2 regions of the Pseudomonas sp. NPDC087358 genome follow, and region 2 is predicted to be linked to the other one. Evidence: predicted binding sites of a transcription regulator. Region 2 holds the regulator's gene; the other holds the start of a gene.
What was found. The regulator sigma-54, encoded in region 2, starts transcription at its own class of promoters, with help from an activator protein. The targets are predictions, from matches to a motif close to ANTGGCATNNANNTTGCTNT.
Positions count from the first base shown of each region.

Region 1 (15,589 bases), on a different contig from region 2:
AGGCTGTGGTGCGCGTGCGCTGTTTCTGTCACAACCGCGCCCCGGCCATCGCCCAGCGGGTTGAGGAACTGATCAACACGGCGCAACTGCTTCTGGCACGACGTCTGAACCACCGCTATCTGATCCAGATCGAGCAGCATTATCACGTCCTGGAAATGGTTCCGGGACAGGTCACGCAAGTGGCGCTGCACAGCCTGCCGGCACTTTACGACTACCTGGGCGGAGAATTACCGGCATACAGCCCGATCCACCTCGACCCTCAGGCACTGGATGACAGCGATCTGTCGCTGATCATTCCCCACGGTCAGCCGGAATGCATCCAGGTGTTCTACCGGATCAACGAGCCTCACGCCGATCTGTATCTGCTCGATGAACACAATGCGCTGTGGCATCAGCGCTTGCCGTATCACGATGAGCCCAGCCTGCTGATGCCGTTGCAACGCTTTCTGCAGTCGCTGATGTACCGTCGCGGAGCGCTGTTGCCACTGGACAATCCGCTGGAATCGCCGTCGCTGGACACGCTTTATTACCGTATTACCCCGGACGGCGCGGGGCGGGCCAAACGCATCGAGCAACGATTGCCTCCGGTCATGCCTGCCGACAGGCCTTTCTATGACGTGCAGGCCATCGTCGAAGAAGCTTCACCGGGGCAAGTTAGTGTCACGCTGTATTGCGACAACATGGAGTTTTCCGAGCTGGAATTCGGCGAGCAGTTGTTCAGCGTGGTGGCACGGCAGATTCTCGACCAGCGCAGCGAACCGCAGCGCTATCGCTGCTACATCACCGACCTGGACCTGTCCGGCGTTCTGGGAGATGCGCGCGGACAAACGATTCTGTTCCTGCGCTACAAGGCGCAGCTGGAGAATTCGTTGAATGAAGCGATGGAGGGGGCCTGAAGCCCACGACTGACCAACTGTAGGAGTGAGCTGGCTGGCGATTCGATGCGCTAGGCGATGCATTGGCGCGGATGCATCACCTACCGCGAGCAAGCTCACTCCTACAGGGTCAAAGCTGGGCGCGGCGTTGATCGGCCTGGCGGACGATTTCCCGGCGCCGCTCATCGGTCGCCGCGCGCCACTCGCGGATGTCTTCGACATGGCGAAAACACCCGGTGCACACCTTCAGCTCATCGAGCCGACAGACGCTGATGCACGGCGAGACAACCGCCGGGCTGACGTTGCTGAACAGCGGCTTTGGCGCTTTGACCGGCGTGGCGTTGGTCACTGCCGGTTTCCGTCTTCATGACCGTCGATAGCGTCGAATTCGAGCTCGACACCGACCTGCTTCAACGTCAGACGATGCAGCATCTCACCCAGCAGTTCTTCGGTCTTGTCACAGATCCAGTGTTTGGCTTCTTCGTCGTAGTCGAAGTGAAAACCGCCGGCGACAGCCGCAAGCCACAGCTGACGCAACGGCTCCTGGCGACTGAAGATGAACTGCGAGCCGTTTTCGAATTTCACGGTCAGGACGCCGGCCGAACTTTCCAGGTCCAGGTCCAGATCGCTTTCGTCGAAGATGTCTTCCAGCTTTTCTTGGGTAGCATCGACCAGGTCGTGAAAACGGGCTTCGGTCAAACTCATTGCAGGAACCTCGAAAGTGTCTACTGATGGCGCAGCGACGCAAGATACGGTCGCTTCCCGGCAAATGCAAAGCATACCCGCCCAATTGCCGGTTGCCGCGCCAAAAAACGCACGCTCGTCGGCTGCGTAACCGCTGCTTGCGTCAAAGCCCCGCCGGACGGGAACCGTGGCGCATAGGCAAGCTGTAGGCTGGTCGGTATACTCGGGCGCAATTAATGCTTATCCAAAGGATTTCGCCATGAAGCGCCTGATTTCCTCCCTGGCCGCGCTCCTCGCTGTAGCGTGCCTGGTCTCTGCCTGCGGTCAAAAAGGTCCACTGTTCCTGCCCGACGACGACTCGTCCGACGCCAGCAGCAGCCAGACCAAATCGCACTCGCACAAGCACCCGACCTCGACCTACTAGGGATCAGCCATGGACGCCTTCAACTACCGCGACGGTGAGCTGTTCGCGGAGGGAGTTGCATTGTCTGCCATTGCCGAGCGTTTCGGCACGCCGACCTATGTGTACTCCCGAGCCCACATCGAGGCGCAATATCGCGCTTACGCCGATGCCCTGAGCGGCATGCCGCATCTGGTCTGCTTCGCCGTCAAAGCCAACTCCAATCTGGGCGTACTCAATGTCCTGGCACGCCTGGGTGCCGGTTTCGACATCGTTTCCCGTGGCGAACTGGAGCGTGTGCTGGCCGCGGGCGGTCAGGCCGACAAGATCGTATTCTCCGGCGTCGGCAAGACCCGTGACGACATGCGTCGCGCCCTGGAAGTGGGCGTGCATTGCTTCAACGTCGAATCCACCGACGAGCTCGAGCGCCTGCAGCTCGTGGCCGCCGAGATGGGCGTACGCGCCCCGGTTTCCCTGCGCGTGAACCCGGATGTCGATGCGGGCACTCACCCGTACATTTCCACCGGACTCAAAGAAAACAAGTTCGGCATCGCCATCGCTGACGCCGAAGACGTCTACATACGCGCGGCACAGCTGCCGAACCTGGACGTGATCGGCGTCGATTGCCACATCGGCTCGCAGCTGACCACCCTTGACCCGTTCGTCGATGCCCTCGACCGCTTACTGGATCTGGTCGATCGCCTGAGCGATTGCGGCATTCAGCTGCGGCACCTGGATCTGGGCGGTGGCCTGGGCGTGCGTTATCGCGATGAACAGCCGCCACTGGCTGGCGATTACATCAAGGCCGTGCGTGAACGCCTTGACGGTCGCGACCTGGCGCTGATGTTCGAGCCGGGCCGCTTCATCGTGGCCAACGCGGGCGTGCTGCTGACGCGCATCGAATACCTCAAGCACACCGAACACAAAGACTTCGCGATCGTCGACGCGGCGATGAACGACCTGATCCGTCCGGCGCTGTATCAGGCGTGGATGGATGTGACTGCCGTTCAACCCCGCGATGGCGCGACACGCACTTACGACATCGTCGGGCCGATCTGCGAAACCGGTGACTTCCTGGCCAAGGAGCGCGAACTGGCGCTGGCCGAGGGCGATCTGCTGGCTGTGCATTCGGCAGGTGCCTATGGCTTCGTCATGAGCTCCAACTACAACACCCGCGGACGTACCGCCGAAGTGTTGGTCGATGGCGATCAAGCGTTCCAAGTGCGTCGCCGTGAAACCGTGACCGAGCTGTTTGCCGGCGAAAGCCTGCTCCCGGAGTAATCCCATGCTGCTGCGTTTTACCAAGATGCATGGCCTGGGCAACGATTTCATGGTGCTGGACCTCGTGAGCCAGCACGCCCACATCCTGCCCAAGCACGCCAAGCAATGGGGCGATCGCCACACCGGTATCGGTTTCGATCAACTGCTGCTGGTCGAAGCGCCGAGCAACCCGGATGTGGACTTCCGCTACCGGATCTTCAATTCCGACGGTTCCGAGGTCGAGCAGTGCGGCAACGGCGCGCGCTGTTTCGCCCGTTTCGTACTGGACAAGCGCCTGACGGCCAAGAAGCAGATTCGCGTCGAAACCAAGAGCGGCATCATCGTCCTGGACATCCGCAATGATGGCCAGATCAGTGTCGACATGGGCGCGCCACGTCTGGCGCCCGCCGAGATTCCCTTCGATGCGCCGCAACAGGCCATCAGCTACACGCTCGATGTCGAGGGTGAAACTGTCGAACTGGCCGCCGTGTCGATGGGCAATCCGCATGCGGTTCTGCGTGTCTATGACATCAACAATGCCCCGGTTCACTCTTTGGGACCGAAGATCGAAAACCACCCACGCTTTCCGGCTCGGGTAAACGTCGGTTTCCTCCACGTGGTTGATCGACAGCGCGCACAATTGCGTGTCTGGGAGCGCGGTGCCGGGGAAACCCAGGCCTGTGGCACCGGTGCCTGCGCAGCAGCGGTTGCGGCCATCAGTCAGGGCTGGATGGAATCACCGCTGCTGATCGATCTGCCCGGTGGGCGCCTGTCCATTGAGTGGGCAGGTCCCGGTCATCCAGTGCTTATGACCGGCCCAGCCGTTCGGGTCTATGAAGGCCAAGTACGTCTATGAGTGAGAGTATCCAATGACCGACCAGCCTCAGACTTCAACCGACACACCCAGCGAATCGCCTGTCGATAACGCAGTGCCCGCCCTTGAAGCCGAGGCAGTCGCAGCCTGGCTGCAACAACATCCGGACTTCTTCGCCGAACATGACGACCTGCTGACCGCGATGCGCATCCCCCACCAGCGTGGCGACACCGTCTCGCTGGTGGAGCGGCAACTCAAACTGCTGCGTGAGCGCAACATCGAAATGCGCCATCGCCTGTCGCAACTGATGGACGTGGCGCGCGACAACGACCGTCTGTTCGACAAGACCCGCCGCCTGATCCTCGACCTGATGGACGCCACCAGCCTGGAAGACATCGTCATCGCAGTGGAAGACAGCCTGCGCCAGGAGTTCCAGGTGCCGTTTGTCAGCCTGATCCTGTTCAGCGACAACCCGATGACTGTGGGCCGCTGGGTCAGCAGCGCAGAAGCTCAGAAGGCCATTGGCGGCCTGATTTCCGGTGGCAAAACCGTCTGCGGCGCCCTGCGCGAGCACGAACTCGAGTTCCTGTTCGGTGCCGATCAGAGCAAGGAAGTCGGCTCCACGGCCATCGTCGCGCTGAGCCACCAGGGCCTGCACGGCGTTCTCGCCATTGGCAGCCGTGATCCTCAGCACTATAAAAGCTCGGTCGGCACATTGTTCCTGAGCTATATCGCCGATGTGCTGAGTCGCTTGCTGCCGCGCTTCACCAACGCTCTGCGTTCGGTGCGCTAGTCATGCAACGGCTGCTGGACGCTTACTGCACGCACCTGCGCAGTGAGCGCCAGGTGTCGAGCCATACCCTTGAGGCCTATCGCCGCGACCTGAGCAAGGTGCTGGGCTTCTGCGAAAAACTGCAGATCGAGAGCTGGCAGGCGCTGGATATCCAGTCCATGCGCAGCCTGGTTTCGCGCCTGCATCAGCAGGGCCAGTCATCGCGCAGCATCGCCAGACTGCTGTCGGCGGTACGCGGCCTCTATCATTACCTGAACCGCGAAGGCATCTGCGATCACGACCCGGCCAACGGCCTGGCGCCCCCCAAGGGCGAACGACGCCTGCCCAAGACCCTCGACGCCGACCGTACGCTGCAGTTGCTGGAAGGCGGCGTCGAAGACGATTTCATCGCGCGACGTGATCACGCCATCCTCGAGCTGTTCTATTCATCCGGCCTGCGCCTGTCGGAGCTGACGGGGCTCAACTGTGAACAGCTGGACCTGGCTGACGGCCTGGTCCAGGTGCTTGGCAAAGGCAGCAAGACACGAGTACTGCCGGTGGGCAGGAAGGCCCGCGAGGCGTTGGAGCAGTGGCTTGCGCTGCGTGCGCTGGCCAACCCCGAAGACGACGCGGTGTTCATCAGCCAGCAAGGCCGACGTCTTGGCCCAAGGTCAATCCAGCTTCGGGTCAAGGCAGCCGGAGAACGCGAACTGGGGCAAAACCTGCATCCGCATATGCTGCGCCACTCCTTCGCCAGTCATCTGCTGGAATCATCGCAAGACCTGCGCGCGGTGCAGGAACTACTGGGTCATGCCGACATTACGACGACTCAGATCTACACCCATCTGGATTTTCAGCACCTGGCAACGGTGTATGACAGCGCCCACCCACGGGCCAAACGCAAGGATTCTTCAGACAATGAGCATTAAGCTGATCACCTTCGATCTGGATGACACCCTGTGGGAAACCGCACCGGCCATCGTCAGCGCAGAAGCCATGTTGCGCGACTGGCTGGCCGAGCACGCACCGAAACTGGGCCCGGTGCCGGTGGAGCGCCTGTGGGAAATTCGTTCGCGGCTGGTCGAGGCCGATCCGACGTTCAAGCACCGGATCAGTGCATTGCGCCGTCGGGTGCTGTTTTTGGCGCTTGAAGATGCAGGTTATGGCCACGGCGAAGCGCAGGATCTGGCCGACCGCAGCTTCGAAGTCTTCCTGCATGGCCGGCATCAGCTGGATATCTTCCCGGAAGTCGTGCCTACCCTGGAACTGCTTACAAAACAGTACACCTTAGGCGTGGTCACCAACGGCAATGCCGACGTTCGCCGCCTGGGCCTGGCCGACTACTTTGCCTTTGCCCTGTGCGCCGAGGACCTGGGGATCGGCAAACCCGACCCCGCACCCTTCCTGGAAGCCCTCAAACGCGGCAATGTCCAGGCGGACAACGCGGTGCACGTCGGCGACCACCCCGGCGATGACATTGCGGGCGCGCAACAGGCTGGCTTGCGCGCCATCTGGTACAACCCCGGCGGCAAGGCCTGGGAGGCCGACAAGCGACCGGACGCCGAGATCGGCAGCCTGACGCAGTTGCCAGAGGTGTTGGCGCGCTGGGGGTGAAATAGCGCTGCCTGGGTGCTTTTGCTTCTGGCCGAAGGCCGTGGGAGCTCGGCTTGCCTGCGATCTGCCGGGACCGGCAGCAAGACCGGCGAATGCTTTCTGTCTGACCCCACCGAGGGTGTCTGGGTTTGTGAGCGCTTCGCACTCAATCGTCAGCAAGCTGGACTCCCACGGCCTCCGGCCAGAATCAAACGCAACACCCCAAAAACCTCACGCAAAAAAAAGCCCGCAGCGACAGCGGGCTTTTTTCCAGCAGGCATCAGACACCCTTAGATAGGGCGGCTACCGTACTTGTTGTCAGGCTTTTTCGGCGGATCGGCGACCACGTTGGCCTCCACTTCCTGCACTTTGCCGCCACGGGCGAGAAACTCTTCCATTGCGCGAGCCAGAGCATCACGCTCTTTGTTCTTGGCCTCGACGCTTGGCAGTTCATCGACCGAGACCGCAGCCTTGGCCTTGCCTTTGGCAGGGGTAGTCGCGGCTTCGGCGCTGTCGTCTATTTCCGAGCCATCGTCCTCGGGAGCAGCTGCAAGCCCATCACCGTCGTCCTCGTCTTCCAGACCGTCTTCAACCAGATCTTCGTTGTCATCGTCGCTCATGTTCTACCTCATGACTTGCGAAAGCAGATTAGTTATAGCCCAGCTGCGCCTAATTTCTAAGACAGCCGGAAAAAATTCAACTACCGCCGACAATCAGCGGTCGTGCCTCTCACCTTGAAGGGTGGCGAGGACTTTACGCGCACCGCCGCTATCGCGATGCTCTCCTAAATAAACGCCTTGCCAGGTCCCTAGCGCCAACCTTCCGTCCGTCACCGGCAGGACAAGCTGGCAGCCTAGCAAACTGGCCTTGAAGTGCGCAGGCAGATCGTCTGGACCTTCGTCATCGTGCTCATAACCGTCGCGCCCCTGAGGCACCAACCGGTTGAAAAAACGCTCGAAATCGCGACGAACCGCTGGATCGGCGTTCTCGTTGATGGTCAACGAGGCCGAGGTATGTTGCAGCCACAAATGCAGCAGCCCGACACGGCAATCACGCAGTTCAGCCAGCCCTGCGATGATCTCGTCAGTCACCAGATGGAAACCGCGAGGCCTTGCCCGCAGCGTGATTCTGGTCTGTTGCCACATACCGTTCTCCGCCCTTCGGCGCGCATTCTAACGCGCTGGAAAAAAAAACAAAGCGTCAATGAGTGCGGTTATCTGCAAGCCCGGAATTCGGGTTGGTATCCCGTCGCCATAACCGTCGGGAATGCCCCATGAAGACCCGCCCCGAAGAACCGCGCCCCCGACTGAAGTCACTCACTGACTGTCTTGGCTATCGACAAACTCCAGACAAAAAAATGCCCGGTAGCCCGGGCATTTTTTTTATCGCCGTGATTACAAGTTGTAGCCACGCTCGTTGTGTTGCGCAAGGTCAAGACCAACCGCTTCTTCTTCCTCGGTGACACGCAGGCCCATGACCGCGTCCAGCACCTTGAGGATGATGAAGGTCACGATCGCGGTGTAGATGATCGTGAAGCCTACGCCTTTGCACTGAATCCAGACCTGTGCGGCGATGTCGGTCACAGTACCGAAGCCGCCCAGCGAAGGTGCTGCGAAGACACCGGTCAGGATCGCGCCGAGGATACCACCGATACCGTGAACGCCGAAGGCATCCAGGGAGTCGTCGTAGCCCAGTTTGCGTTTCAGGCTGGTGGCGCAGAAGAAGCACACCACACCGGCCGCCAGGCCGATGATCAGGCCGCCCATCGGGCCGACAGTACCGGCGGCAGGGGTAATGGCAACCAGACCGGCAACCACACCCGAGGCGATCCCCAGAGCGCTTGGCTTACCGTGGGTCAGCCACTCGGCGAACATCCAGCCCAGTGCAGCGGCGGCGGTTGCGATCTGAGTAACCAGCATCGCCATACCGGCGGTGCCGTTGGCCGCAGCAGCGGAGCCGGCGTTGAAGCCGAACCAGCCCACCCACAGCATCGCAGCGCCGACCAGGGTGTAACCCAGGTTGTGCGGAGCCATTGGGGTGGTCGGGAAACCCTTGCGCTTGCCCAGGACCAGACAGGCCACCAGACCGGCCACACCCGCGTTGATGTGAACAACGGTGCCGCCTGCGAAATCGAGTACGCCCCAGTCCCACAGCAGACCACCCACACCACTCCAGACCATGTGCGCAATCGGCGCGTAGACCAGGGTGAACCAGATGGCCATGAAGATCAGCATCGCGGAGAACTTCATGCGTTCTGCGAAGGCACCGACAATCAGGGCGGGGGTGATGATGGCGAATGTCATCTGGAAGGTCACGAACACAGCTTCAGGGAACAGAGCTGCGGGACCGGTGATGCTTGCAGGGGTGACGCCTGTAAGGAACGCCTTCGACAGGCCGCCGACGAAGGAGTTGAAGTTAACGACGTTGGCTTCCATACCGGTGGTGTCGAACGCCATGCTGTAGCCGTAGACGACCCACAGGATGCTGATCAGGCCGGTGATGGCAAAGCACTGCATCATTACAGAAAGAACGTTTTTCGAGCGAACCATGCCGCCGTAGAACAATGCCAGACCGGGAACGGTCATGAACAGAACCAGCGCGGTCGAAGTCAGCATCCAGGCAGTGTCGCCTGAGTTGAGTACAGGGGCTGCCACTTCGTCTGCCGCCATGGCCAAGCCAGGGGTTACGAGGGACAACAGGGCTCCTAGCCCTGCGAATTGACGCAGAGTCATATTGTTTTCTCCTGGGGCGTTGGGGTTGGCGGCTTAGATTGCGTCGGTATCGGTTTCGCCGGTACGGATGCGAATAGCCTGTTCCAGATTGACCACGAAGATCTTCCCGTCACCGATCTTGCCGGTGTTGGCCGCTTTGGTTATCGCTTCGATAACGCGGTCCAGATCCTTGTCGTCGATCGCAACGTCGATCTTCACCTTGGGAAGGAAGTCGACTACGTATTCCGCACCGCGGTACAGCTCGGTGTGGCCTTTCTGACGTCCGAAGCCTTTGACTTCAGTTACCGTGATGCCCTGCACGCCGATTTCGGACAACGACTCGCGTACGTCATCCAGTTTGAACGGCTTGATGATGGCAGTGACTAGCTTCATGAAACTTTCTCCCGAATTGGTGGACTTGCCCCAGGAAAACAAACCCGACTCAAGTCTAAGCGCAGTGTCTGGCTTTGTAACGCGTCGATGGCCCGAAACAGACCAGACCAACTCCAGAAAACCGCTTCTGACGAAACACTTCCCCGCTCCGCCTGCCGCACTGCATTCGTCACAGCGACTGCATCAGTGCATGGGTCATATGCCACTAAGCAGAAAGCTTGCCATCTCACTCGATCCCACTGATTACGGGCGGTTGGTCACTATCCGCTGCGCCCAGATCGCCACCATCGAACCTGACCGCACAACAACAGTGCGCACGTGCACGCACCGATGCGCGAAAATCGTGCAACCCGGTGCCCGCAAAATGACTATAGACGCTGCGTGCTACACTGCCGCCCATCTGATTCCGGAAGCTGATCATGCTCGCGCCCAAAGCCTTTCTAGATGCCCTGAGTGGCCATGCCTCGCGGTTGTTCAACGGCGAGACCGCACTGCCGCGCAACGAATTCGAAACCCAGTTCAAGGCGTTGCTGCAAAGCAGCTTCAGCAAACTGGATCTGGTCAGCCGGGAAGAATTCGACAGCCAGATGATCGTCCTCGCTCGCACCCGTGCCCGTCTCGAGGCACTGGAAGCGAAGATGGCCGAGATGGAAGTGCAGTTGGCGGGGCAAGTGAAGGAGTAGCTCGCGCGCTCGCTGCTGCACCCCTTTGTGCGCTCGGGGCGAAGTCCCGCGCCCGTCCAGGGCATCTGAGTGCTGAAGGGTGATGTATTTCTCATCGCGCCCACAGCAGGACACATGCCGTAGAAGTTGCAGTACCCCCCTCCCCTGACCTCTGACTATCCTTCAGCCCACCGCAGGACGCGGTGCCGTTAACAAGGAAAGTCATGTCTCTGGCCATTGTTCTGAGCCGCGCACAAGTGGGTGTCGAGGCGCCCGCTGTCACCGTTGAAACCCATCTGGCGAACGGCTTGCCTGCGCTGACGCTGGTCGGCTTGCCGGAAGGCGCGGTGAAGGAAAGCAAGGACCGGGTGCGCAGCGCCATTCTCAATTGCCGGCTGGAATTTCCGGCTCGGCGCATCACCCTGAATCTCGCGCCTGCCGACCTGCCCAAGGACGGCGGGCGCTTTGATCTTGCGATTGCCCTGGGCTTGCTCGCGGCAAGCGCTCAGGTGCCGGCGCTGGCACTGGAGGGGATTGAGTGTCTGGGCGAACTGGCTTTGTCCGGGGCGATTCGTCCGGTGCAAGGCGTATTGCCCGCGGCCCTGGCGGCGCGGGAGGCGGGGCATACGCTGATCGTGCCAGCAGTGAACGCCGAAGAAGCCTGCCTGGCTTCGGGATTGAAGGTGATTGCCGTCAGTCATCTGCTGGAACTGGTGTCGCATCTCAACGGCCACACGACGATTGCGCCGTACAAATCCAACGGCCTGATCCTGCAGACCCAACCCTATCCCGACCTGAGTGAAGTCCAAGGCCAGATTGCCGCCAAGCGTGCATTGCTGGTCGCGGCGGCCGGGGCACATAACCTGCTGTTCAGCGGACCGCCCGGCACCGGCAAGACATTGCTCGCCAGCCGCTTACCCGGCCTCCTGCCGCCACTGGACGAGCGCGAGGCGCTGGAAGTGGCAGCCATTCAATCGGTCGCCAGCCATGCGCCGCTGACCAGTTGGCCACAACGCCCGTTCAGGCAGCCCCATCACTCGGCTTCCGGCCCGGCGCTGGTGGGTGGTGGCAGTCGCCCACAACCGGGCGAAATCACCCTGGCCCATCACGGCGTGCTGTTTCTCGACGAGCTTCCGGAGTTTGACCGGCGGGTGCTTGAAGTGCTGCGCGAGCCTCTGGAATCAGGGCATATCGTGATTTCGCGGGCGCGTGACCGTGTACGTTTCCCGGCCCGCTTTCAACTGGTCGCCGCCATGAACCCCTGCCCTTGCGGTTATCACGGCGAACCGACCGGGCGCTGCCGATGCTCCACCGATCAAATCCAGCGCTATCGCAACAAGCTGTCCGGTCCGCTGCTCGATCGTATCGATCTGCATCTGACCGTTGCGCGCGAAACGACATCACTGGCGATGCCCCCTCAGACTGGCGAGAACAGCGCCAGCGCCGCCCTGCTGGTATCCGAAGCCCGCGAACGCCAGCAGAAGCGTCAAGGCTGCGCCAATGCGTTTCTCGATCTGCCTTCTCTGCGCCAGCATTGCGCGCTGCTCTCTGAAGACGAGGCCTGGCTTGAAACCGCCTGCGAACGCCTGAGCCTGTCGCTACGCGCGGCGCACCGACTGCTGAAAGTGGCGCGAACCCTGGCCGATCTCGAACGGGTGGACGCCATTGCTCGATGTCATATCGCCGAGGCGTTGCAGTATCGGCCTTCGGCGGGGTGATAAGCCAAAGGGGTTGTCACCACTTCTCCAGTCTGTCCATTGCAGTGGCGAAGATTTCATATCAGCCTTATTAATCGACCTCCGGCTCAAATCCCACAAATCGAATCGGAATCCCCTTACAAAATAAACAACTCGAAAAGGTCCAAGCCATCTAAGACTGCCAAACTACCCCAGCCAATCATTCTACGCGGATGGATAATATAAGCCCGGACATGGCGGAGAATCCATGGGAAACAACAATCACACATGCCAGCCAGCGGATATCACCCATGTTTAATATTAGGGCCCGCGTTTAGGAAAACAGTCTTTCCCATGATTATTTGGTATCGCGCTGGTACTTTCTACCGAGATCTTGGCTTAAACTATCGAAGCATTTCGCCAGAAAGTGAATGCGCTTGAGAAGTGTCGGGAAAAATAACAATATCTGTGCCGGTTCTGAATTTACATGACGGACTCTTGACATAGCCCTTAATTAAATGTAAAAAATTCCGACATCGATCGGCATAAAATTATTTAGGGAAGTAGGTTCTCAAATGGATCTGGTGACATTGTTACTTTTTGTTCCGGCTTGTTTTGCTTTGAATTTAGCGCCCGGCCCAAACAATCTCCTGTCAATAAACAACGCAGCTCACCATGGCTTTTTAGTATCTTGCTGCGCAGGAATTGGAAGGCTCATCGCATTTGCGACAATGATCAGTTTGGCTTCAGCCGGGCTTGCCGCCGTTATCATTGCATCGGAAACTATGTTTATCATTATAAAAACGACCGGCGCGGCATATTTGATGTATCTGGCTTATAAGTTCTGGACCAGCAATGGCCCCACGATTGCTCATACGGAAAAAGAAGCCAAAGTAAGGATTACTACGCTAATGCGCCGGGAATTCATGGTTGCAATCGGAAACCCGAAAGCGATTTTTATATTTACAGCATTCCTACCTCAGTTTATCGTGCCGAACCACCAAGTTTCCCCACAGTTTCTTACCCTGGGAGCTATGTTTTTACTCCTAGAGTGGATCGCAATCGCGATTTATGCATATCTAGGACTGCACCTGCGACGATGGCTCGCTAAAACTAGAGCAAAAAAAATATTCAATAGAATCTGTGGCTCCCTTCTGGGGGGAGCGGGCCTAGCCCTTCTTGTTGCTAGAAATGCGAAAGGCTAAAAATCCAGAGTCATAGAACACTTGATAGAGCGTTCAGACAAAGTCCTTATGATTTGACTATTAACGTATAGCGCAAGAGGGAACGTTTCCCTGCAATTTATTGGCATGAAGCCTCTGCCAGATCTGAAATGGATTAAAAACATGGATTTTCTTGAAAATTCAAACGGTATTACGCTGCTAAGCGAGCATGTCGCTGCGCACCCAAATATGAGATTGCACGACCCCCGAGCAACTAATTGGCCACGTGTAATCAATGGAGCATTATTCATTGATCGCGCTTACAGCTGGGCCAAGAGGCTTTTGATAGCCGATGGTGGTTTTCACAATATGTCAGCTGCGATATAACCATATCCACATCGAACAGTTCTAGCGCCAACTGCGGGAAATGGGCCTATCGCCAATTCGAAAAACTGATCCAAGCACCGATACGTGCCCGTACTCCGACTGTAGGCCTGCTGGTTCATGTGATGATCCCGAACTTCGGCTGCCACCTTCCGCTGTATCGGCAGAGAAAATCTTTGGCCGCACCGGCCTGATGGTTACCCGCTCGGTGCTAGTGTAGAGGCTTGGACAAACTGGAGTGCAGCCCAGCCTCAGGTCGCGGCGCCGCCATGAACCCCTGCCCTTGCGGTTATCACGGCGAACCGACCGGGCGCTGCCGATGCTCCACCGATCAAATCCAGCGCTATCGCAACAAGCTGTCCGGTCCGCTGCTCGATCGCATCGATCTGCATCTGACCGTTGCGCGCGAAACGACATCACTGGCGATGCCCCCTCAGACTGGCGAGAACAGCGCCAGCGCCGCCCTGCTGGTATCCGAAGCCCGCGAACGCCAGCAGAAGCGTCAAGGCTGCGCCAATGCGTTTCTCGATCTGCCTTCTCTGCGCCAGCACTGCGCGTTGCTCGCTGAAGACGAGGCCTGGCTTGAAACCGCCTGCGAACGCCTGAGCCTTTCGCTACGCGCGGCGCACCGACTGCTGAAAGTGGCGCGCACCCTGGCCGATCTCGAACGGGTGGACGCTATCGCCCGATGTCATATCGCCGAGGCGTTGCAGTATCGGCCTTCGGCGGGGTGAAGCTCGCCCGGATCATTTGAGATCGAGGCAGACGGGCTTTTCGATTCTGGCCGCAGGCCGTAGGAGCATGCTTGCTCGCGATCTAACGCGAAGCGGCAGCAAAACCCGACGGCGCGGTCGTCTGACTCTACCTAGGCGCCTGACTTTGCTGCCGGTTCCCGGCAGATCGCTGGCAAGCCGAGCTCCCACGCCTTCGGCAGAATCAAAAGCGATTGCGCCTAAAAAAAACGGCGGAATCGGGGCGTTCCGCCGTCGCTGTCGGTCAAGCGGACATCAGCGAAAACGATCCACTTCCCTGCGCAGATCCGCTGCCAACCCATTGAGTTCCTGCGCGGTCACTGCCAGGTTCGAGACCACCTCGCGCTGCTCGCTGTTGGCCAGCGCAATACTCTGCAGGTTGGCGCTCAGGAGGGTCGCGGTGTTGCTTTGCTCCTGGGTGGCGGTGGTGATGGAGGCGAACTGTTCGCCCGCCGAGCGGCTCTGTTCGTCGATCTGCGCCAGCGCTGCGGCGACCTTGGCGTTGCGCGCCAGGCCATCCTGCATCAGCGCATTGCCTTGTTCCATAGTGCTGATGGCATTGCCGGTTTCCTGCTGAATGCTGGCGATCATCCCGGAGATTTCGTCGGTGGCCTGGCGGGTGCGCGACGCCAGGTTGCGGACCTCATCGGCGACCACGGCAAAACCGCGGCCCTGTTCACCCGCGCGAGCGGCCTCGATGGCGGCGTTGAGCGCCAGCAGGTTGGTCTGTTCGGCGATGGAGGTGATCACACTGACAATGCCGCCGATTTCCTGCGAGCGCTGACCCAGCGTATCGATCACCGCTGCGGTGCTGCCCAGCGAGCCCGCAATCTGTTCCAGCGAGGCCGAGGCCTCTTCCATCGAGGTGCGGCCGATTCGGGTCTGCTGGGCGTTGCCCTGAGCCAGACGCTCGGTATTACCCATATTGTCGGCAATAGTCAGGGCCGTCGCGCTGAACTCCTCCACGGCACCGGCCATGCTGGTGATTTCGCCCGACTGCTGCTCCATGCCTTCATAGGCGCCGCCGGACAGACCGGACAACGCCTGCGCGCGTCCGCTGACTTCCTGAGCGGCAGTGCGGATATGCGCGACCATGGTTTCCAGCGCCTGCCCCATCTTGTTGAAGCTGCTGGCCAACTGGCCGATTTCGTCGTGGCTGGCGATATTCAGACGCACGCTCAAATCACCGGCACCCAAGGCCTCGGCCTGATTGACCAGGTCCGACAGCGGCTGCAATTTGCTGCGCAGTAGCCAGATTGCAGAGCCCACGGCAATCAGCATCGCCAACAGGCTGCCAATGGCCAACTGCGTGCCTACGCTCCAGGTCACTGCACTGATTTCGTCCTTGGGCATGATCGCCAGAATCGACCACGGCCCACCTGCGAACGGCTCGGCGACGGTGTAGAAATCATCGCCAGCATCCTGCCAGAAGCGACCCTTGCCCGGCGCC
Region 1 is NZ_JBJDOA010000007.1:158,452-174,040, reverse strand. It holds gene ACI2KS_RS17925 (class I adenylate cyclase) at 1-896, shown strand, start outside; gene ACI2KS_RS17920 (DUF1289 domain-containing protein) at 1,006-1,224, opposite strand; gene cyaY (iron donor protein CyaY) at 1,221-1,580, opposite strand; gene ACI2KS_RS17910 (lipoprotein) at 1,819-1,983, shown strand; gene lysA (diaminopimelate decarboxylase) at 1,993-3,240, shown strand; gene dapF (diaminopimelate epimerase) at 3,245-4,075, shown strand; gene ACI2KS_RS17895 (DUF484 family protein) at 4,089-4,826, shown strand; gene xerC (tyrosine recombinase XerC) at 4,829-5,734, shown strand; gene ACI2KS_RS17885 (HAD family hydrolase) at 5,724-6,419, shown strand; gene sutA (transcriptional regulator SutA) at 6,689-7,018, opposite strand; gene ACI2KS_RS17875 (secondary thiamine-phosphate synthase enzyme YjbQ) at 7,112-7,543, opposite strand; gene ACI2KS_RS17870 (ammonium transporter) at 7,793-9,130, opposite strand; gene glnK (P-II family nitrogen regulator) at 9,164-9,502, opposite strand; gene ACI2KS_RS17860 (accessory factor UbiK family protein) at 9,922-10,185, shown strand; gene ACI2KS_RS17855 (YifB family Mg chelatase-like AAA ATPase) at 10,389-11,882, shown strand; gene ACI2KS_RS17850 (LysE family translocator) at 12,416-13,045, shown strand; partial or broken gene ACI2KS_RS17845 (ATP-binding protein) at 13,651-14,121, shown strand; gene ACI2KS_RS17840 (methyl-accepting chemotaxis protein) at 14,395-15,117, opposite strand; partial or broken gene ACI2KS_RS17835 (Cache 3/Cache 2 fusion domain-containing protein) at 15,250-15,589, opposite strand, start outside.
Region 1: glnK (P-II family nitrogen regulator) is a predicted target of sigma-54. The motif match lies at 9,709-9,728, and genes of this name have one in related genera.

Region 2 (15,589 bases):
AGCGAAGACAACGCTTTTGATAACACCGTTGAGTACATCATTGGGGAAGGAAACGCTGTTCTGCATGTTTGCCCAGAAGGAGCCTTCGTAGACGCCCAGCCAGTCGACCGCAACCCACGAACCACCCCAGATACCGACCACGCTGAAGATGATGGCAAGCACCGGCAATGAAATGAAGCCTGCCCACAAACGTGGCGCGACGATGTATTTCAGAGGGTCGACACCGATCATTTCCAGGCTGGACAACTGCTCGGTGGACTTCATGTTGCCGATTTCCGCGGTCAGCGCCGAACCGGCACGACCGGCAAACAGCAGCGCAGTGACCACCGGCCCCAGTTCACGCAGCAAGGTCAGGGCAACCATTTGCCCAACCGCCTGTTCGGAGCCGTATTTGGCGAGGATGCTGAAACCCTGCAGGGCCAGAACCATGCCGATGAAGACGCCGGACACGACAATGATCGCAAGCGACATGACGCCGACCGAATAGAGCTGGCGAACCAGCAACTGGAAACCGCCGCCAATTCCGCCTCGCCCGAGCAAGGCATGAACCAGAAAAATCCCTGAACGCCCCAACACTGCAACAATATCGATCGCCGAACGCCCCATCAGGCGTACACGATCCATCAATGACTTTCTGCGCATCAGCGCTTCCCCAAAAGATCTTCGCGATAATCCGGTGCCGGATAGTGAAAAGGCACGGGGCCATCTGGATCCCCTGTCATGAACTGACGGATGCGCGGGTTATCCGACTCCATCAATTCCTCTGGTGTGCCCTGCCCCAACACCTGACCGTCACCGACCACATACAGATAGTCGGCAATGCTGGCAGTCTCGGCCAGGTCGTGGGAGACCACGACACTGGTGATGCCCAGCGCGTCGTTGAGCAAACGGATCAGACGCACCAGAACCCCCATGGCGATCGGATCCTGCCCGACGAAAGGCTCGTCGTACATGAGGATCTGCGGATCCAGGGCAATGGCCCGCGCCAGTGCCACACGCCGTTTCATGCCGCCCGACAGCTCATCGGGCATCAACTCGACCGCGCCGCGCAAGCCCACCGCCTGCAATTTCAGCAGGACGATGTCGCGGATCATGTCTTCAGGCAGCTTGGTATGAACGCGCAGCGGGAACGCCACGTTTTCGAAAACGTCGAGATCGGTAAACAGTGCGCCGCTCTGGAACAGCACGCCCATCTGCTTGCGAGCATCGAAAAGATCACTGCGCGACAGCTTGGGCAGGTTCTGGCCATTGACCCAGACCTCGCCACTGCTCGGGCGCAGCTGTGCTCCCATCAAGCGCAGCAACGTGGTCTTGCCACTGCCGGACGGCCCCATGATGCCAGTGACTTTGCCCCGGGGAATACGGATGTCTACATTGTTGAAGATGCTGCGCGTACCGCGTTTGAAGGACAAACCCTTCAATTCGACCGCGTAGGCGTTATCGGCACTCATCTAAACTCCTTGCGATGCAGCCTGTCTCTCAGATGCCGCGTCCTTGACGAACGACACACTGTCTGGAGGGGCCGAACAAGCGGCGAACTATAACACCGCTGTCGTGCGCCGCCAAAGCTCCAACTTGGCCAGTCGCAGTCAGGGTTAAATATTTCAGCATCAGTGGAAATTTCCTGCGTTACGTGCGGCTTCTTCCTGGCAACAGCTGAAGGACTGGCGAACTCTATAAACAAACAGCTGCGATGAAGCGTGAGGGATTTCAACATTGCCGTTATAATCGCCGCCTTTTCACCGGACCGACCCTTTCTTGACATGACCAACGCCCGCGACCTGATTCAATCGGCACAGTGCACCATCCGCCTTGAAATAGAAGCTGTGGAAGGCCTGCTCGCGCATATCGATGCAGATTTCGTCAGCGCCTGCGAGATGATTCTCGCCAGTCAAGGCCGGGTGGTCGTGGTCGGTATGGGCAAGTCCGGGCATATCGGCAAAAAGATCGCCGCAACGTTGGCCAGCACCGGCACGCCCGCGTTCTTCGTGCACCCGGCCGAAGCCAGTCATGGCGACATGGGCATGATCACCGGCGCCGATGTCATTCTCGCCCTGTCCAACTCAGGCACCACCGCGGAAATCGTGACCCTGCTGCCGCTGATCAAGCGCCTGGGGATCAAGTTGATCAGCCTCACCGGCAACCCGGATTCGACACTGGCCAAAGCCGCCGACGTGAGCCTCAATGCACGCGTGGAAAAGGAAGCCTGCCCGTTGAACCTGGCACCGACCTCCTCCACCACTGCGGCGCTGGTCATGGGCGATGCCCTGGCCGTAGCCCTGCTGGACGCGCGCGGCTTTACCGCCGAAGATTTCGCATTCTCCCACCCCGGTGGTGCGCTGGGCCGCCGCTTGCTGCTCAAGGTCGAGCATGTGATGCACTCCGGCGGCGAGCTGCCCCAGGTCGCCCGCGGCACCCCGCTTCGCGACTCGCTGATGGAAATGACCCGCAAAGGCCTGGGCATGACGGCAGTGGTCGAAACCGACGGACGCCTGGCCGGGATCTTCACCGACGGCGACTTGCGTCGCACACTGGACCGCGACATCGACCTGCGCCTGGCCACCATCGATGAAGTCATGACCGTCCACGGCAAGACCGTACGCTCGGAAATGCTTGCGGCCGAAGCGCTGAAAATCATGGAAGACAACAAAATTGGCGCGTTGATCGTGGTCGACGAGAACGATCGCCCGGTGGGCGCGTTCAACCTTCAAGACCTGTTGCGTGCAGGAGTGATGTAAATGAGCGTCGATATGAACGAACTGATGCAACGCGGCAAACTTATAAAGCTGGCGGTCTTCGACGTCGACGGCGTGCTGACCGATGGCCGACTGTATTTCCTCGAAGACGGCAGCGAATTCAAGACCTTCAACACCCTGGATGGCCAAGGCATCAAAATGCTGATCAATTCCGGCGTTGCCACGGCCATCATCAGCGGCCGCAAAACGCCGGTGGTCGAGCGTCGCGCCAAGAACCTCGGCATCGCCCATCTGTATCAGGGACGCGAAGACAAACTCGTCGTTCTGGACGAGCTGTTGCAGCAACTCAATCTAAGCTATGAACAGGTCGCTTATCTGGGTGACGACCTGCCTGATCTGCCAGTGATCCGCCGCGTCGGCCTGGGCATGGCGGTCGCCAACGCTGCCGGGTTCGTCCGTCAGCATGCCCACGGCACCACCCAGGCACGGGGCGGCGAAGGCGCGGCCCGGGAATTCTGCGAGTTGATCCTGAACGCTCAGGGCAACCTCGAAGCGGCTCACGCCGCCTACTTATAGAAGTGCATTTATGCTGAGCAAGAGATTTAGAACCTTCCTGATCTTCGGTGTGCTGGCGTTGCTGCTGGCGGCCGCCGGGTACTGGAACATCAGCCCGGAAAGCTTCATGGACCAGCCAAAGGCAGCCGTGGATGAAAGCGCTATCGATTATTATGCGATCAACGCCCACAGCATTCAGTACCTGCCCGACGGCGCCATGCAGTACGACATGACCGCCGACAAGGTTGAACATCTCAAGGCTACCGACGTCACGTTGATGACCACGCCGGTGCTGCAGATGTTTCGTGGCTCGACCTACCCCTGGCACGTGCAGAGTGTGCGCGCCGAGGTCTCCCCCGGCGGTGATCATGTCGAGCTGATCGACTCCGTACGAATCAACCGCACTGACGAAAAGAACCGCGCCACTATCATTACCAGCAGCCGTATGACCGTATTCCCTCAGAAGCAATATGCGGAAACCGCTCAACCCGTTAGAATCGACGGCTTTAACGGTGTGAGCACCGGCACGGGTATGAAAGCCTATCTAAAAGAAAGCAGGATACACCTGCTATCGAACGCAAGAGGACAGTATGAGGCTCCTTAAAACCCTCCCTATTTTGCTCGGCCTGGGCGCAGCACTGGGAAGCGTGAGCGCCTGGGCTCTTCCGAACGATCAGGATCAGCCTATCCGCATTCAGGCCGACGATGCTCAGCTGGACGACAAGCAAGGCGTCGCCACCTATACGGGCAATGTGATCATTACCCAAGGTTCGATGAAGGTCACCGGCAACAAGGTAACCATGACCCGCACCGCTGCCGGCGACATCGATGTGGTGACCTCGGTAGGCAACCTGGCCTACTTCGAGCAGTTGCAGACTGCCGGTGACATCAAGCCTGTCCAGGGCTGGGGCGTCACTATCCAGTATCATGCGCCGCAAAACCGTATCGTACTGATCGACAAGGCCAAGGTAATCGACAAGGACAGCAACGTCACCCAGGGCGAGAAAATCGTCTATGACACGGTCCGCAAGCTGGCCAGCGCCGGCCGCGCCACTGGCAGCAAGGTGACTGAAAGCCGCCCTCGCGTCGACATGGTGATCCAGCCGAAAAAGAAAACCGACCAGCAGAAGGCCCAGTAATGGCAACGCTGAAAGCCCAACACCTGGCCAAGGCTTACAAGAGCCGCCAGGTCGTACGTGACGTCAGCCTGTCCATCGACAGCGGTCAGATCGTCGGCCTTCTGGGCCCCAACGGTGCTGGCAAGACCACCTGCTTCTATATGATCGTCGGCCTGGTCCAGGCCGATCAGGGTCGTGTATTGATCGATGATCTGGATGTCAGTCATCAGCCCATGCACGGCCGCGCCCGCGCAGGCATCGGCTATCTGCCTCAGGAAGCGTCGATCTTCCGCAAACTGTCGGTATCGGACAACATCATGGCCATCCTCGAGACCCGCAAGGAGCTCGACCGGGCCGGACGTCGCAAGGAACTGGAAAGCCTGCTTCAGGAGTTCCACATCACGCACATCCGCGACAACCTGGGCATGAGCCTTTCGGGTGGTGAGCGACGTCGCGTCGAAATCGCCCGCGCCTTGGCAACATCGCCCAAATTCATTCTGCTGGATGAACCGTTCGCGGGCGTCGACCCCATCTCCGTGGGCGACATCAAACAGATCATCTACCATCTCAAGGCCAAGGGCATCGGCGTCCTGATCACCGACCATAACGTCCGTGAGACGCTCGACATCTGCGAAACAGCCTATATCGTCAACGATGGCCAGCTGATCGCCGAAGGCGATGCCGAAACCATCCTGGCCAATCAACTGGTCAAGGAAGTGTATCTCGGCCACGAGTTCCGCCTGTAATCGGGCGATGACGCGGGGGTTGGCGGGCGAGCGCTGCATGAGCCTGATCGCCAACCTCGTAATAATTGTCATCACACCCTAGGCAAACACTCCGGTTTCAGGCATATAATTTGCTTAAGTTGGCGCCTCGGCGCCCTAGTAGTGGATGGCGCGCATATGCGCCGGCGAATAAGGTGTTAAGCCCCTGCCATGAAACCTTCGCTAGTCTTGAGAATGGGCCAGCAGCTGACGATGACACCGCAGCTGCAACAGGCCATCCGCTTGCTCCAATTGTCGACGCTGGATCTCCAACAGGAAATCCAGGAGGCGCTGGAGTCCAATCCTATGCTCGAACGCCAGGAAGAGGGCGACGATTTCGATAACGCCGACCCCATGGCCGACAACATCGAGCAAAAGCCCAACCCTGACGTTCAGGAACCGACCTACCAGGAATCCGCCCCAACCGTCGACAATCTGGAAGACGGCGAATGGAGCGAGCGCATTCCCAACGAGCTGCCCGTGGACACCGCATGGGAAGACGTCTACCAGACCAGCGCCAGCAGCCTTCCGAGCAACGACGACGATGAGTGGGACTTCACCACCCGGACATCGGTCGGCGAGAGCCTGCAAAGCCACCTGCTGTGGCAGCTGAACCTGGCGCCGATGTCCGACACCGATCGCCTGATCGCCGTGACGCTGATCGACTGCATCAATAATCAGGGTTACCTGGACGAATCGCTGGACGAACTGCTGGACGCCTTCGACCCGGAACTGGACATCGAGCTGGATGAAATCGAAGCGGTACTGCATCGGATTCAGCAATTCGAACCGGCGGGCATCGGTGCGCGCAACCTCAGCGAATGCCTGCTCCTGCAATTGCGCCAGCTTCCGGCCAAGACCAAATGGCTGGCCGAGGCTCAACGACTGGTTGCCGACTACATCGACCTGCTGGGTAGCCGTGATTACGCGCAACTGATGCGCCGCATGAAGCTCAAGGAAGATGACCTGCGCCAGGTCATCGAGCTGGTCCAGAGCCTCAACCCGCGCCCCGGTTCGCAAATCGAGTCGACCGAAGCCGAATACGTCGTGCCTGACGTGATCGTGCGCAAGCATAACGAGCGCTGGCTGGTGGAACTCAATCAGGAATCCGTGCCGCGCCTGCGGGTCAACCCGCAATACGCAGGCTTCGTGCGACGCGCCGATACCAGTGCCGACAACACCTTCATGCGCAATCAGTTGCAGGAGGCTCGCTGGTTCATCAAGAGCCTGCAAAGCCGCAACGAAACCCTGATGAAGGTCGCGACCCAGATCGTCGAGCATCAACGCGGGTTCCTCGAATACGGCGATGAGGCCATGAAGCCGCTGGTACTGCACGACATCGCAGAGGCGGTGGGCATGCACGAATCGACGATCTCCCGCGTGACCACGCAAAAATTCATGCATACCCCGCGTGGCATCTACGAACTGAAATACTTCTTTTCCAGCCACGTCAGCACCTCTGAAGGCGGTGAATGCTCGTCCACGGCCATCCGCGCGATCATCAAAAAACTGGTTGCCGCTGAAAATCAGAAAAAGCCGTTGAGTGACAGCAAGATCGCTGGTTTACTGGAGGCACAAGGCATTCAAGTGGCCCGTCGCACGGTCGCCAAGTACCGCGAATCCCTGGGAATCGCGCCGTCGAGCGAACGCAAGCGTTTGATGTAAGGGTCACGAGCCACAGCGTTCCAGTGGCAGGCAACCAAGCCTGCCTCTTAATGCACTGGCAATGAAGGAGAAGCTGTATGCAAGTCAACATCAGTGGACACCAGCTGGAAGTGACCGACCCTCTGCGCAACTACATCACCGAGAAGCTCGATCGCCTGGAGCGGCACTTCGACAAGATTACCAATGTGCAGGTGACCATGGAGGTCGAGAAGCTCAAACAGAAAATCGAAGCCACCCTGCATGTTCCGGGGGCCGAAGTGGTCGCCAACGCCGAACATGATGACATGTATGCAGCCATCGACTTGCTCACCGACAAGCTCGACCGCCAACTCAAAAAACATAAGGAAAAACAGCAGAGCCTGCTGCAAGGTGCCACTGCTCGTTGACACTTCCATCCATGATCCGACTTGAAAACATCCTGACCCCTGGCCGTTCCCCCGTGAACGTGCCAGGCGGCAGTAAGAAAGCCGTACTCGAAGAAATTGCCAAGTTGATTGGGCGAGAAGTCCCCGAGTTCGACCGTCAAACCGTCTATGAGAGCCTTGTCGCCCGCGAAAAGCTGGGTTCGACCGGCTTTGGCAACGGCATTGCCATTCCCCACTGCAGACTCAAGGGTTGCACCTCACCCGTCAGCGCCGTACTGCACCTTGAAAAACCCGTCGATTTCGACGCCATCGACGGCGCCCCTGTGGATCTGCTGTTCGTATTGCTCGTCCCCGAAGCAGCAACCGATGCGCACCTGGAGTTGCTGCGCCAGATCGCAAGCATGCTCGATCGGGCCGACGTTCGCGCCCAGTTGCGTGACGCCAAAAGCAGCGATGCGCTTTACAACGTCGTACTTGCTGCCCAGAACGGTCACTGATCATGCGCATGATCATCGTCAGCGGTCGCTCCGGCTCCGGCAAGAGTACAGCGCTCGATGTTCTCGAAGACAGCGGCTTCTATTGCGTAGATAACCTGCCGGCGGGCCTGCTCCCGGAGCTCGCCGAACGTGCGCTGATTCATACCGAACTTGCCGAGCCGTTGCTGGCGGTGTCCATAGACGCACGCAATCTGCCAAGCCACCTGACGCGTTTCCCGCGGATGCTTGAAGAGGTTCGCGATCGGCACATTCAGTGCGACGTACTGTTCCTGGATGCCGATGAGTCCACGTTGCTCAAGCGTTTCTCCGAAACTCGCCGCCGCCACCCACTGAGCAACGCCACTCGCTCGCTGGCCGAGGCGATACGCGATGAGAAAACCTTGCTCGGACCGATCATCGATCTTGCCGACCTGACCATCGATACGACGCACCTGAATCTGTACCAGTTGCGCGATACGCTCAAATTGCGCCTGCTCAACAAACCCGAGCCCGGCACAGCCTTCCTCATAGAGTCATTCGGCTTCAAGCGCGGGATGCCCGTGGATGCGGATCTGGTTTTCGATGTGCGCTGCCTGCCCAATCCATACTGGAAGCCTGAATTGCGCGACCAATCCGGGCTCGACCAACCGGTCGCCGAATACCTCGCTGCACAGCCCGATGTCGAAGAGATGTTCCAGGACATTGCCTCATACCTGACCAAGTGGCTGCCGCGCTTCGCCGCCAGCAACCGCGCCTATGTCACCATTGCCATTGGCTGCACCGGCGGACACCACCGCTCCGTCTACCTGACCGAACGCCTGGGTCAGGTCCTGCAACAATCGCTCAAGAACGTTCAGGTCCGCCACCGCGACCTAAGCTGAAAGGATCCCCTACGCGATGCCCGCTCACCAGATCACCATCATCAACAAGCTGGGCCTGCATGCCCGCGCCGCAGCCAAGTTCGTCGGCGTCGCTGGCAAATACCCTTGCCAGATCCGGGTTGGCCGCACGCCGGACAGCATGGTCGATGGCAAAAGCATCATGGCTGTCATGATGCTCGCCGCAGGCAAGGGCACCGAGATTCACCTCTCCACCGAGGGCGAGGAAGACCAGGCCGCGCTTGACGGTCTGATTGAATTGATCAACAACAAGTTTGACGAGGGCGAATAAGCGGCTTGGCGAGCCGGCACCCTAAACCCGGCCAAGGTTTTATCAGAGGTTTGTCCCAGGCATAAAAAAACGCCAGTCTGACTGGCGTTTTTTTGTTTTAGCGTCTCGAACCAACGAGAAGATCAGCTCGCTCTTCTCACGCTGTCGCGCAGGGCTTTGACTTTGTCATGGTTAGCCTGCACGCCTGCCAGCTGACGCTGGATCAGAGTGGTCACGTTGACTGGCAGGTTCTTCTCGGTGGCCTTTTGCAAGGCTTCCTTGTATGCCTTCAGGGCGTGATCTTCACCAGTTTCTACTTCGTTGAGTACGGCCTCGTCGCTCTTGCCAGTGACGGCACTTTTCAGGTTAACCCACAGGCGGTGTGCGCCCGCAGCAACGCTGGAAGAATCCTCAGGATCACCGCCGAGTGCGCGCACTTCAGCCTGAAGCTCTCGCACGGCAGTTGCGCATTCGGAAGAGCGGGAAAGGAAATACGCTTTAATTTCAGGGTTCTTGGTATCTTCGGCAGCAGTATGAAAGCCTTTTTCGCCATCAATGCTGGTCTCGGTCAGATCATTGAGTACCGAAATCGCTTCTTTATTGATATCCGTCATTTTGCTGTTCCTTTCTGGCAGGTTAATCGAGAGTGGTGCAATAACATCTGATGAATAGACTATTGCACTGTGCGTGCCAGGTTTTTAACCTGAATATATTCGTTATAAATCAATGGGTTAATTGATCTACTAGGAACGCGTACCTCGCGTTCTGCATGATCGGCAGGTTGGCGTACATGCAGAATGCACGTATCGTTCAAGTTCATTGAGACTGACCAACGGCCGCACCATGAATCCCGAAAAACTCAAACTGCTGGTCATGCGTGAGATGCCCTATGGCAAGTACAAAGGGCGCTTGCTCGCCGACTTGCCAGGCGATTACCTGAACTGGTTCGCTCGCAAGGGATTCCCCCCAGGCGAGCTGGGCAGCCTGTTGGCGCTCATGCATGAGATCGATCACAACGGGCTGTCCGCCTTACTCGACCCGCTGCGCACCCGCCCACGCGAGCCGTTGCGCACCAGCCCCCTGAAAACACCCATTCGCTTCTCCTGAATACCTTCTTATCCAGTCGAGTGCCCGATGACCCGTGTCCATACTGCCGCAGCGGATTCAGCCATGGCGCGAGCCCGCGATGAAGCCTTCTGGCGTAACGTCGCCGATCAATACGATGTGGAACCCGGTCCGACCAACTTTGAACACGGCTACTTCGGGCGCATGACCCGTGAGGTCCTGCGTACCTATGAGCAGCATCTGGCGTATGTGAATCGCAGTAACTCGGTGTATGTCCGTCAACGCTTCGATACCCAGGACAGCGAAATCATTCGTGAGGACCTGGCCCGCCTGCTCGGCGTTCCGAGCGAGGAAATCGCCCTCACCCGTTGCGCCTCTGAATCGCTGCAGGCGCTGATTCGCAATTACAACGACTTGCAACCCGGCGATGAGGTGCTGATCAGTGACCTGGATTACAACAGCGTGCAGAGCGGCATGCGTTGGCTGGCGAAAACGCGTGGCGTGACGCTGGTCGAGATCACTCATGGCCACCCCGCCAGCCATGAATCGCTGTTGCAGGCCTACGACGACGCCTTTGCTGCTCATCCCCGACTCAAGCTTATGGCACTGACGCATGTCACCCACCGCACCGGGCTGGTGATGCCCGTCCAGGATATTGCCGCGGCAGCCAGGAGCCGGGGCATTGACGTGATTCTCGATGGCGCTCACGCGCTGGGGCAGCTGGACTTCGACCTTGCCCGATTGCCTGTCGCGTTTGCCGGGTTCAATTTGCAGAAGTGGATGGGCGCCCCACTGAGCCTGGGTTTCATCCACATCAAGAAGGAGCGCCTGCAGGCCATCGACCCGGACATGGGCGACACCCGCTATGCCCCGGACGACATCCTAGGCCGCGCGCCATACGGCACCCCCAATATTCCCGCGTTAATGACGCTCAGCACCGTCTTCGCCGAACATCGCGCTCTTGGCGGCTCTGTGGTCAAGGGTGCGCGCCTGGCGCACCTGCGGGACTTATGGGTCCGAGAAGCGCGTGAAATGGATGGCATCGACGTACTGACTCCCGATGACCCGCGCCTCTACTGCGGCATCACGTCGTTTCGGTTCAACCGGCATGCCGATCAGGCACTCATGGCTCGGCGATTACTGGATGAACACGGCATTTTTGCAGTCACCCGAGACGGTTCGGCGTGCGGCCCATGCATCCGCATAACACCGGGGTTCACCACTTCGGCCGATGACGTCGCGCAGCTGACCGAGGCACTGCGATCACTGGCGTGATTGTGCGCTGGTCCCCAAAAAAAAGGCGCCCTGAGGCGCCGTTAAGACTTCATGGAGAACGAACTACAAAGGAGTGGCGAAGATACGCCCCGCAGACCGGGATTTAGCGGTACATATGTATCGCGCCTCATTTTTTACCCAAAAAAAACGGCGTTCCCGACCAAGGAACACCGTCAAATAGCCATGCAACAACGACTTCAGTAGCGGCGCCCCAATGCGCTGAACACCTTCATCTGGTGATAATTAGAACAGCCCCGCCATGAACAGGAGCTGTCTAGGGGCGATCAATGGGGCGCTTGCAGCAGCCGCTCAGTCAAACAACGCCATCGCCTCAGCGGTAGCATCTGTGATACGTCCCCAGTCACCATTCTTGACCCAGGCGTTGTCGATCATCCAGGTCCCGCCAACGCACATGACGTTCGACAGGGCCATGTAGCTTTTCAGGTTGGCAGCGCTGACGCCGCCAGTGGGGCAGAAACGCACCTCAGGGAATGGACCGCCCAAGGCCTTGATCGCCGCCACGCCGCCGCTGATTTCCGCCGGAAACAGCTTGAAGCGGCGATAACCCAGGGCATAACCGATCATGATCTCCGACGCGCTGCTGATGCCTGGCAGCAGTGGCAATTCGCTTTGCACTGCGGCCTCGAGCAGATCCTGGGTGCTGCCAGGGGTAACGATGAACTGCGAGCCGGCTTGCTCGGCCGCCTTGAGCATGTGCCGATCAAGAATGGTGCCGGCGCCAACGCAAAGCTCAGGGCGCGCATCGCGCAGGATCTGGATGGCCTTGAGGCCGAACTCCGAACGCAGGGTGATTTCCAGCGCGTTCAGGCCGCCTGCCGCCAGCGCGTCGGCCAGCGGCAGCACGTCTTGTTCGCGCGCAATGGTGATGACCGGGAGAATCTTCGCTTTGGCGCAAAGTTCGTCGATCTGGGCAATCTTGCTCGCCATGTTATTCAACGGCTGTTTCACTTGGGTATTTTCCATGGCGGCTGATCCTTTGCTTATGGGCACCAGTAAATCTCTAAAGACGGGTTGAGGAAGGCACGTATCGGCATTTCGGCGAGGTCATCGCCGGCCAGCGCCGTGCGCAGGGTTTGCAGTTTTGCCTGCCCGGAAACGGACAGGATCGGCGTCGTTGCCGACGCCAACAACGAGCGCGTCATGGTCAGACGCTGATGCGGTGTGCTGGGTGCCAGCATCGGCAGGCAACGGCGCGGACTGTCCGGGTCCAGCGCCTCGGCCAGGTTCGGACTCTCGGGGAACAGTGACGCGGTGTGACCGTCATCGCCCATGCCCAGCACCAGGACGTCGATTTTCGGCAGCTCCTTGAGCGCTTCGTCGGTGGCTGCTGCCGCTTCATCCAGTGTCTGGGTCGGGCGGTACAGGCTGAAAAAACCTGCCTCGGCCGCAGGCCCCTGGAACAGAAAACGCTTGAGCAGGCCAGCGTTGCTGTCCTCGTGTTCAGTCGGCACCCAGCGCTCGTCAGCCAGGCTGATGCAGACTCTCGACCACTTAAGCGGCTTTTGCGCCAGCGCCTGAAAAAACGCCACGGGACTCTTGCCGCCGGACACCACCAGCGTAGCGGTGCCGTGTGGGTTGCTCTCGATGGCTGCGCTCAAGCGTTCTGCCACGTGGTCTGCCAGCGCATTGGCCAGCAGTTCAGGGTTATCGAATTCACGGGCTGTAAGGCCAGCCGGAAATTCAAGTTCACATATCGCCATACCAGGACCTCCCGTCACGAGTAATCAAGGCAATGGAGCTCATCGGCCCCCAGGAGCCTGCTGCGTAAGGTTTGGGCGCATCGCCCGCCTTCTTCCAGCCTGCGATCAGCTGGTCGCACCATTGCCACGCATACTCGATCTCATCTTTGCGGACAAACAGGTTCTGATTGCCACGCATGACCTCCAACAACAACCGCTCATAGGCGTCCGGAATACGGGCGCTGCGGTAGGCATCGGAGAAGCTCAGTTGCAAAGGATTGCTGCGCAATTGCATGCCTTTATCGAGCCCCTGATCCTTGGTCATCACTTGCAGCGAGATACCTTCATCAGGCTGCAGGCGGATGATCAGGCGGTTACTGATCTGCATCCGTTGTTCCGGGGCAAAGATGTAGTGCGGCGGTTCCTTGAAGTGGATCACAATCTGCGACAGCTTCTGCGGCATGCGTTTGCCAGTACGCAGATAAAACGGAACGCCCGCCCAACGCCAGTTACGGATATCGGCACGAATGGCCACAAACGTTTCGGTGTCGCTCTGGGTGTTGGAGTTTTCCTCTTCCAGATAACCGGGGACCGGTTTGCCTTCGCTGTAACCGGCGATGTATTGCCCGCGCACCACTTGGGTGGCCAGGCGCTCCGGGGTGAAGGGTGCCAGTGCCTTGAGCACCTTTACCTTCTCATCGCGGATGCTGTCGGCGGACAGATCGCTCGGTGGGTCCATGGCGATCAGACACAGCAGCTGCAACAGGTGGTTCTGAATCATGTCGCGCAGCTGACCGGCCTGGTCGAAATACCCCCAGCGGCCCTCGATCCCTACTTTCTCCGCCACAGTAATCTCGACGTGGGAAATGTAGTTCTGGTTCCATTGGGTTTCGAACAGGCTGTTGGCAAAGCGCAGGGCAATGAGGTTTTGCACTGTGTCCTTGCCCAGATAGTGGTCGATCCGGTAGACGCGGTTTTCCGGGAGGAACTTGGCCACCGCATCGTTGACCCGCCGTGAAGACGCGAGGTCATGACCGATCGGCTTCTCGAGCACCGCACGGGTGCGATCGGTCAGGCCAACCAGCGCAAGATTCTCGCAGATGGCGCCATACACCGACGCAGGTGTTGCGAAGTAGGCAATCATCGTTTGCGCATCGCCGACTGCTTCGGCCAGCGCCACGTAATCGTCGCCCTTGAGGAAATCCACGTGCAGGTAGCTCAGGCGCGCCTGAAAACGCTCCACGTGTTCACTCTCAAGCTGTGCCTCGGGGACGAAGCGGCGCAAGCTCTTGTCGATGTAAGCCAGGTGCTCCTGGGGAGTTCCGGGCTCGCGGGCCAAGGCTAGAATTCGGGTCTCGGCATGCAGCAGTCCAGCACGGTCCAGCTGGTACAACGCAGGAAACAGTTTGCGCACGGCCAGGTCGCCCAGGGCGCCGAACAAGGCAAAAGTGCACGGTTCAACCGTAATCGAGAGCATAATGTTGGTTCTTTTATCAAGTTAGGCTACAAATACCTTTTTTAAAGGCGTTACTCAAGGCCAAATGTAGTAATAACCACAACATTTCTTCAAAACACACATTACAGTGGTGATCAACACAGGCCCTCAGTACGATAGGCCACCTTTGCTACAGGCTAAAGGCCTAGATGCGCACCTTTTGCATAAAGGCCCACAGATCAGCCTGTTGCCGCTTCACGAGAAGGACTTTGAATGGACCGCGTACGCAATCTTCTGGAACAGATCCAGAGTCGTCTTGCAGAACTGAACAAGGCTGAGCGCAAGGTCGCCGAGGTGATTCTGAGCAATCCCCAGCAGGCGACGCGCTTCAGCATTGCCGCGCTGGCGCAGGCATCCAAGGTCAGTGAACCGACCGTCAATCGCTTCTGTCGCTCGTTCGATGTCAGTGGCTACCCCGAACTCAAGCTGCAACTGGCGCAGAGCCTGGCCAGCGGCGCGGCCTACGTCAGCCGCGCGGTGGAAGCCGACGATAACCCTGAAGCCTATACCCGCAAGATTTTTGCCAGCGCAATTGCCTCGCTCGACAGCGTCTGCCAAGTGCTCGATCCGAACCTGATCAGCAAGGCAGTCGACCTGTTGATCCAGGCGCGGCAGATCCACTTCTTTGGCCTCGGTGCGTCGGCTCCGGTGGCGCTGGATGCACAACACAAATTCTTCCGTTTCAACCTGGCGGTCACCGCTCACGCCGACGTGCTGATGCAACGCATGCTGGCGTCAGTGGCGCACACCGGGGAATTATTCGTGATCATTTCCTACACCGGTCGTACCCGGGAGCTGGTGGAAGTGGCGCGTATCGCCCGGGAAAACGGCGCATCGGTACTGGGCCTGACCGCGGCCGATTCCCCCCTGGCCAAGGCCAGCACGCTGAGCCTGAACATTCCGCTGCCCGAAGACACCGACATCTATATGCCAATGACCTCGCGGATCATCCAGCTCACCGTCCTGGACGTGCTGGCCACCGGCATGACCCTGCGCCGCGGCGTGGATTTCCAGCCGCACCTGCGCAAGATCAAGGAAAGCCTCAACGCCAGCCGCTACCCGGCCGATGATGAGTTGAATTGAGCTGAGCGCCTGCGGCACCATCGCGAGCAAGCTCACTCCTACAAGATCACGCGCGCCTCTGTAGGAGTGAGCTTGCTCGCGATAATGCCAGACTCAATGCACCAGACTCGCCTGCAGGCTCAAGCGCGCTTGCTGCCCCGGTGCCAGGCTCAGGCAATCGTCCACGCCTGACACCGCCTCGAC
Region 2 is NZ_JBJDOA010000002.1:228,626-244,214, reverse strand. It holds gene mlaE (lipid asymmetry maintenance ABC transporter permease subunit MlaE) at 1-642, opposite strand, end outside; gene ACI2KS_RS04725 (ATP-binding cassette domain-containing protein) at 642-1,451, opposite strand; gene ACI2KS_RS04720 (KpsF/GutQ family sugar-phosphate isomerase) at 1,764-2,738, shown strand; gene ACI2KS_RS04715 (KdsC family phosphatase) at 2,739-3,272, shown strand; gene lptC (LPS export ABC transporter periplasmic protein LptC) at 3,283-3,855, shown strand; gene lptA (lipopolysaccharide transport periplasmic protein LptA) at 3,842-4,390, shown strand; gene lptB (LPS export ABC transporter ATP-binding protein) at 4,390-5,115, shown strand; gene ACI2KS_RS04695 (RNA polymerase factor sigma-54) at 5,305-6,798, shown strand; gene hpf (ribosome hibernation-promoting factor, HPF/YfiA family) at 6,876-7,184, shown strand; gene ptsN (PTS IIA-like nitrogen regulatory protein PtsN) at 7,196-7,660, shown strand; gene rapZ (RNase adapter RapZ) at 7,663-8,520, shown strand; gene ACI2KS_RS04675 (HPr family phosphocarrier protein) at 8,537-8,809, shown strand; gene ACI2KS_RS04670 (PA2169 family four-helix-bundle protein) at 8,932-9,402, opposite strand; gene ACI2KS_RS04665 (DUF3820 family protein) at 9,632-9,895, shown strand; gene ACI2KS_RS04660 (aminotransferase class V-fold PLP-dependent enzyme) at 9,959-11,128, shown strand; gene ACI2KS_RS04655 (bifunctional 4-hydroxy-2-oxoglutarate aldolase/2-dehydro-3-deoxy-phosphogluconate aldolase) at 11,438-12,112, opposite strand; gene pgl (6-phosphogluconolactonase) at 12,130-12,849, opposite strand; gene zwf (glucose-6-phosphate dehydrogenase) at 12,836-14,305, opposite strand; gene ACI2KS_RS04640 (MurR/RpiR family transcriptional regulator) at 14,537-15,406, shown strand; gene ACI2KS_RS04635 (D-hexose-6-phosphate mutarotase) at 15,500-15,589, opposite strand, start outside.